One region of the Kitasatospora sp. SC0581 genome, then DNA from elsewhere that is predicted to be linked to it. Evidence: riboswitches for the same ligand, from Rfam matches in the RefSeq annotation. Region 1 holds a riboswitch; each other region holds the start of a gene.
What was found. Region 1 has a riboswitch for S-adenosylmethionine ahead of ACLWS4_RS29300 (IclR family transcriptional regulator). Riboswitches for the same ligand answer to the same signal wherever they lie in the genome.
Positions count from the first base shown of each region.

Region 2: linked by a shared signal. The riboswitch ahead of ACLWS4_RS04765 (aminotransferase class V-fold PLP-dependent enzyme) and the one ahead of ACLWS4_RS29300 (IclR family transcriptional regulator) in region 1 are both predicted to bind S-adenosylmethionine.
Region 3: linked by a shared signal. The riboswitch ahead of thrC (threonine synthase) and the one ahead of ACLWS4_RS29300 (IclR family transcriptional regulator) in region 1 are both predicted to bind S-adenosylmethionine.

Region 1 is NZ_JBLRWA010000026.1:99,594-101,849, forward strand. Features, by position in the region: gene ACLWS4_RS29295 (hypothetical protein) at 1-534, shown strand, start outside; SAM riboswitch class I at 609-750, shown strand; gene ACLWS4_RS29300 (IclR family transcriptional regulator) at 953-1,666, shown strand; gene ACLWS4_RS29305 (threonine/serine exporter family protein) at 1,853-2,256, opposite strand, start outside.
Region 2 is NZ_JBLRWA010000002.1:364,159-366,414, forward strand. Features, by position in the region: gene trpD (anthranilate phosphoribosyltransferase) at 1-526, shown strand, start outside; SAM riboswitch class IV at 635-753, shown strand; gene ACLWS4_RS04765 (aminotransferase class V-fold PLP-dependent enzyme) at 805-2,187, shown strand; gene ACLWS4_RS04770 (Lrp/AsnC family transcriptional regulator) at 2,191-2,256, opposite strand, start outside.
Region 3 is NZ_JBLRWA010000013.1:184,157-186,412, forward strand. Features, by position in the region: gene thrC (threonine synthase) at 1-1,119, opposite strand, end outside; SAM riboswitch class I at 1,136-1,272, opposite strand; gene ACLWS4_RS21545 (glucosyl-3-phosphoglycerate synthase) at 1,384-2,256, shown strand, end outside.

The sequences.
Region 1 (2,256 bases):
TGCCTGATCGCCCTCGCCGAGGAGGGGCTCGGGCGCACCTTCCTCGCGGGCGACGTGATCGACGTGGCCCGGCTCGCCGGGCAGCCCTTCGAGCCCGTCGAGACCGCCGCGGTGGTCGCCGCCTACCGGCTCGCCCCGGAGGCCGCCGCCCTCCTCGACCTCGCCGCCGAGCACGTGCCGCTCGGCGCCCTGCGGGACGTCCGCACCGTCCTGGAGGCCGAGGTCGCCCCCGAACTCCGCCGCCGGACCTCTGCCGGCACCCCGCCGTGCCACGGCACCTCGCCGCGCCACGGCACGCTGCTGCGCCGCACCGTCATCCGGCACCAGTGGGACGAGGCGCTGCTGCTCCCGGCCGGCGACGCCACCCTGCTGCTCACTCCGGTCGCCGACTACCTGCTCGGCCCCGAGGGCACCCGGCCGACGGACCGCGAGCGCACCGCCGCCCTCGCCGCCCTGCACGCCTGGGACGCGACCCTCCCCGGCAGCCCGGACGGGGCCCCGTGCACCGGCCTGTCGGGGCCGCGCCACCGCTGAGCCGGCCCCGCGGGGCGTGGCCGAGGGCGGGGGGACTTGCCGACCCGCCCCGGATGTCTTGTATCGTTCCTGGCGAATCATCCAGAGGGGTGGAGGGACCGGCCCTACGAAGCCCCGGCAACTCCCCGTTCGACCCGGCGTCCGAAGTACGCGCCGTGTTGGCGGGGGCAGTGCCAACTCCGGCCTGTCGCCACTGTGGCGCGGGAAAGATGAGGAGACACGGTGCTCTCTGTGCTGTCCTTCGCCCGGGCGCTTCCCGCCCCGGTCCTTTCGCGTACCCGTCTCGTGCCCGGCGCAGGCAATCGGCCGACTTCTCCGGCCTGTCCTCGCTGACCACACCCCCCGGCTCCCCGCCAGGAGCCGCCGTGAGCAGCGCGGACCCGCTGCTCCCGGGCCTTGAGACTGGAGTACCCATCCCATGGAGAACACGAGCGGCGTCGGCGTGCTCGACAAGGTCACCTCGATCCTCGGCACCCTGGAGGCCGGGCCCGCCACCCTGGGCGGCCTCGTCGCCGCCACCGGCATGGCGCGGCCCACCGCCCACCGGCTGGCCGTCGCACTCGAACACCACCGCCTGGTCAGCCGGGACGTCCAGGGCCGGTTCATGCTCGGCCCCCGCCTCGGCGAGCTCTCGGCGGCCGCCGGCGAGGACCGGCTGCTGGCCGCGGCCGGTTCGGTCCTCGCCCAGCTGCGGGACGCCACCGGCGAGAGCGCCCAGCTCTACCGGCGGCAGGGCGAGGTCCGGATCTGCGTGGCCGCCGCCGAGCGGCTCACCGGGCTGCGCGACACCGTTCCGGTGGGGGTCACCCTCCCCATGAAGGTCGGCTCCGCCGCCCAGATCCTGCTCGCCTGGGAGGAGCCCGAGCGCCTCCACCGCGGCCTGCAGGGGGCCCGCTTCACCGCCACCGCGCTGAGCGGCGTGCGGCGCCGCGGCTGGGCCCAGTCCGTCGGCGAGCGCGAGGTCGGGGTCGCCTCCGTGGCCGCGCCCGTCCGCGGCCAGTCCAACCGGGTGGTGGCCGCCGTCACGGTCTCCGGGCCGATCGAACGGCTCAGCCGCCACCCCGGTGCCCAGCTCTCCCAGGCCGTCGTCGAGGCGGCCCACCGGCTCACCGAGGCCCTGCGCCAGCCCTGACGGGGGCTCCGAGGCTCTCGGATTCCGAGGTTCCGGGGTTCCCTGGTTACGGGTTCCGAACCTCGGGTTCCGAACCTCGGGTTCCGAGACTCCGGGCTCCGGGGCGCACCTCCGCGCGCCCCGGGGCCCGGTTCCGGCCCGTACCGGTCCCGGGTCCGGCTTGGCTCGGGCCCGGTTCCGACCGGCTCAGGCCCGGTGCGGCAGGCCGGTGAGGCTGGGGCGGGGGATCCGGCTGATCACCGCGCCGATCAGTGTGCCGATCGACACCCCGAAGACCGCCGAGACGGCCGCCAGCAGCGACTGCGCCCCGTTCCCGACCTCGATCTGCGCGGTGTTCAGCAGACCGAAGGAGCCCGGCACGACGATCCAGAACGCCGGGAGGTAGAGCACCTGCCAGAGCGGACCGCCCGGCAGCCAGTGCACCAGGGTGGCCGCGACCGCGGCGGCCACGGCACCGGCCAGGCCGCCGATCGCCGCGCCGTGCACCGACCCCACCGCCACCTGGGCGGTGACGCTCACCGCGATCACCGCGACGATCCACGGGATGGCCGAGGGCGGGGTGTGGACGTTGACCACCACCCCGGCCACCG
Region 2 (2,256 bases), on a different contig from region 1:
CGACCTCGGGGTGCCGACCGCCTTCAACATCCTCGGCCCGCTGACCAACCCGGCCAAGGTCACCGCGCACGCCATCGGCTGCTTCGACACCCGGCTGTCCGGGCTGATCGCCGGGGTGCTGGCCCGGCGGGGCGCCACGGCGCTGGTCTTCCGCGGCGACGACGGGCTGGACGAGCTGACCATCACCACCACCTCGCAGGTCTGGCTGGTGCGCGACGGGGTCGTCACCGAGTCCACCTTCGACCCGCGGGACGTGGGCATCGAGCTGGTCGGCATCGAGGCGCTGCGCGGGGCGGACGCCTCGTACAACGCCGAGGTCGCGCGGCGGCTGCTGGCCGGCGAGCACGGGCCGGTGCGGGACGCCGTCCTGCTGAACACGGCGGCGGCGCTGGTCGCGCTGGAGCTGGGCGACGCGCCGCTCACCGAGCAGCTGGCGGCCGGCATGGAGCGGGCCGCGAAGGCGATCGACTCCGGTGCCGCGCAGGACCTGCTGCGGCGCTGGTCGGAGGCCACCAGCCGGGCCTGAGGCGGTAGTTGGGGAGCCCGTGCCGGTACGCCGGTGCGGGCTCCCGTGCTGTCCGGATGCTGGATGCCCGTTTGACCACCCGGTGGACCCGGCCTAGAGTCTTCGCCAGGTCATGAGTGACAGCGCCAAGCCCCAGCTGGCTGTCCGGCAACCCTCCGTCCGTGGCGGGGTGCCCTGGGTGAGGACCGGGTCGTCACGGCAAGCCGTCCGTGCGACAAGCGCGGACGCCCGACGACTAGCACTCCCGGGGTCCCTTGCCCCAGAAGGAGTGCATCCCCATGTCTCTGGCCACCGAAATCCGCACCCCGCTCGCCGTCCTCGGCGCCGACGTCCAGGTCCCGCTCGCCAGCGGTGAGAAGGTCGGCTACGCGGCGCTCGACTACGCGGCGAGCTCGCCGGCGCTCCAGCGGGTGTGGGACGACGTCGCCGCCTACGCGCCGTACTACGGCAGCGTCCACCGCGGGGCCGGGTACCTCTCCCAGCTGTCCACCGACCTGTTCGAGCAGAGCCGCCGCACCGTCGGCGAGTTCCTCGACCTGCGCGAGGGCGACCAGGTGGTCTTCACCCGGGCCACCACCGACTCGCTCAACCTGCTGGCCTCCGCCGTCCCGGCCGGCACCCGGGTGTTCGCCTTCGAGACCGAGCACCACGCCTCGCTGCTGCCCTGGGCGCACGCCGGACTGGACGTCACCTACCTGCGGGCGCCGCGCTCGCGGGCCGAGGCGGTGGCCGCGCTGGACGCCGCGCTCGCCGAGACGCCCGAGGGCCCCAAGCTGCTCTGCGTCACCGGCGCCTCCAACGTGACCGGCGAGCTGTGGCCGGTCGCCGAGCTGACCGCGACCGCGCACCGGCACGGCGCCCGGGTGGTGCTGGACGCCGCCCAGCTGGCGCCGCACCACCGGGTCTCGGTGCGTGAGCTGGACGTCGACTGGATCGCCTTCTCCGGCCACAAGATCTACGCGCCGTTCGGCGCCGGGGTGCTGGCCGGCCGGGCGGACTGGCTGGACGCGGCCGAGCCGTACCTGGCCGGCGGCGGGGCGACCCGGACGGTGGCCCGGGAGGCCGACGGCTCGGTGGCCGTGCAGTGGCACACCGGCCCGGCCCGGCACGAGGCCGGCTCGCCGAACGTCATCGGCGCCTACGCGATCGCCTCGGCCTGCCGGGCGCTGACCGAGGCCGGCTTCGACGGGCTGGAGGCCCGCGAGCAGCAGCTGATCGCCCGGCTGACGGCCGGGCTGGCCGAGATCCCGCAGGTCAAGGTGCTGAACCTGTTCGGCGAGGGCTCCGCCCGGGTGGGCGTGCTGTCCTTCGTCGTCCGGGACTGGAACAGCTCGCACTTCTCCGCCGCGCTGTCCGCCGAGTACGGCATCGGGGTGCGCGACGGCCTGTTCTGCGCCCACCCGCTGGTGCGCACGCTGCTGGGCGACGAGGACGAGGCACCGTCCGAGTGTGGTGCGCCCGAGCCGTCGCTGCCGGGCGAGCGCAGCCTGAACGCGATCCGGGTGAGCTTCGGTGCCGGGACGCCGGACGAGCACGTCGACCGTTTCCTGACCGCCGTCCGGGAGCTGGTCACGGAGGGCGCGGCGTGGAACTACCGCAACGAGGGCGGGCGCTGCGTCGCCACCGTGCAGGTCGAGCGGGGCCGGCGCGCCGAGGGCTGACCGCTACTCGTCCAGGCCGAGGGCGAAGGCGGCCTCCAGGTCGTGCTGGGAGTAGGTGCGGAAGGCGAT
Region 3 (2,256 bases), on a different contig from region 1:
CTTCAGCACGCCGACGGTCACCCCGCCCGCGGTCTCGGCGAAGATCCCCTCGGTCCGCGCCAGCAGCCGGATCGCCGCCACGACCTCGGCGTCCGTGACGTCCTCCACCGCGCCACCGGTACGGCGGGCGATGTCCAGCACGTACGGGCCGTCGGCCGGGTTGCCGATCGCCAGCGACTTGGCGATGGTGTCCGGCTTCACCGGCTTGATCACGTCCCGGCCGGCCTTGAACGCGGCCGACACCGGCGAGCAGCCCTCCGCCTGGGCGCCGAAGACCTTGTACGGCCGGTCCTCGACCAGGCCGAGCCTGATCAGCTCCTGGAGCCCCTTGTCGATCTTCGTCAGCTGCGAGCCCGAGGCGATCGGGATCACGATCTGCTCCGGCAGCCGCCAGCCGAGCTGCTCGCAGATCTCGTACGCCAGCGTCTTGGAGCCCTCGCCGTAGTACGGCCGCAGGTTCACGTTGACGAAGCCCCAGCCCTCGCCGGCCGGGTCGCCGATCAGCTCCGAGCAGAAGCGGTTCACGTCGTCGTAGTTGCCCTCGATGCCGACCAGCTCGCCGCCGTACACCCCGGCCATGACGACCTTGCCCTGCTCCAGGTCGTGCGGGATGAACACGCAGGACCGGAACCCGGCCCGGGCCGCCGCCGCACCCACCGCGCCGGCCAGGTTGCCGGTGGAGGAGCAGGACAGCGTGGTGTAGCCGAACGCCCGGGCCGCCTCGATCGCACACGCGACCACCCGGTCCTTGAACGAGTGCGTCGGGTTCCCGGAGTCGTCCTTGACGTGCAGCTGGGCGGTGAAACCGAGCTCCCGGCCCAGGTTGTCCGCCTTCACCAGCGGGGTCCACCCCGGGTTCAGGTTCGGCTTGGACGCCACGTCGGCCGGCACCGGCAGCAGCGGCGCGTACCGCCAGATGGAGGCCGGACCGGCCTCGATCCGCTTGCGCAGCTCCTCGGCGCCCTCGCTGCCGAACTCGTAGGCGATCTCCAGCGGGCCGAAGCACTCCAGGCACGCGAAGCTGGGGCCGAGCGGGAAGCGGGTGCCGCACTCGCGACAGGACAGCGCGGCGGCCGGGCCGAGGTCGACGGAAACGGGTGCGGCAGTGTCGATAGCCATGATGGCGAGGCCTCTCTCCTCATCTTCCCCGTGGCGCGGTCGCGACACGGGACGGAATTGGCACCTGTCCCGCCGGGGCCTGTCGACAGACAGCCGCGCGAGAAGGTTGCCGGGACGTCAACGGGCCGTTCCCTCAGTCCCTCTGGATGAGCTTGTGAAATTGTGGTGGTGCTCAACGGAGACCCCGGCGTGCAAAGGTCCGACCGCTGTACGAAGACTGTATCCGAAGGCGTCAAACCTGAACGGGACCGTCCGCCAAGCGAGATGACCCGTCCCACCGACCTCGCCGAGGAGATCTCCGTGCCCGCCGAACCGACTCCCGCGCTCCTCCCGCAGGCGGCGTCCTGGCTGCGCCGCCGCTCCTGGAGCGCGGCCGACCGGCCGGTCCGCACCCTGCTCGACGCCAAGGAGCGCACCGGCCGCACGGTCAGCGTGGTCCTCCCCGCCCTGGACGAGGAGGCCACCGTCGGCGACATCGTCCGCACCATCCGCCGCGAGCTGATGGAACGCCTCCCGCTCGTCGACGAACTCGTCGTCGTCGACTCCGGCTCCACCGACGCCACCGCCGCCGTCGCCGCCGAGGCCGGCGCCCGGGTCGAGCACCGCGACGCCGTCCTGCCCCGGCTGCCCGCCGTCCCCGGCAAGGGCGAGGTGCTCTGGCGCTCGCTGCTGGTCACCCACGGCGACATCGTCTGCTTCGTCGACGCCGACCTGCGCGAGTTCGACCCGGCCTTCGTCTCCGGCATCGTCGGCCCGCTGCTCACCGACGAGTCCATCCAGCTGGTCAAGGCCATGTACGACCGCCCGCTGGAGTCGGAGGGCGCCGTCCTGCCCGCCGGCGGCGGCCGGGTCACCGAACTCGTCGCCCGCCCCCTGCTCAACCTCCACTGGCCGGAACTCGCCGGTTTCGTCCAGCCGCTCGGCGGCGAGTACGCGGCCCGCCGCTCACTGCTCGAACGGCTGCCCTTCCCCACCGGCTACGGCGTCGAACTCGGCCTGCTGGTCGACGCCCTGGAGCTGGCCGGCCTGGACGCCCTCGCCCAGGTGGACGTCGGCGTCCGGCACCACCGCCACCAGGACGGCCAGGCCCTCGGCCGGATGGCCGCCACCATCTACCGGACCGCCCTGGAACGCCTC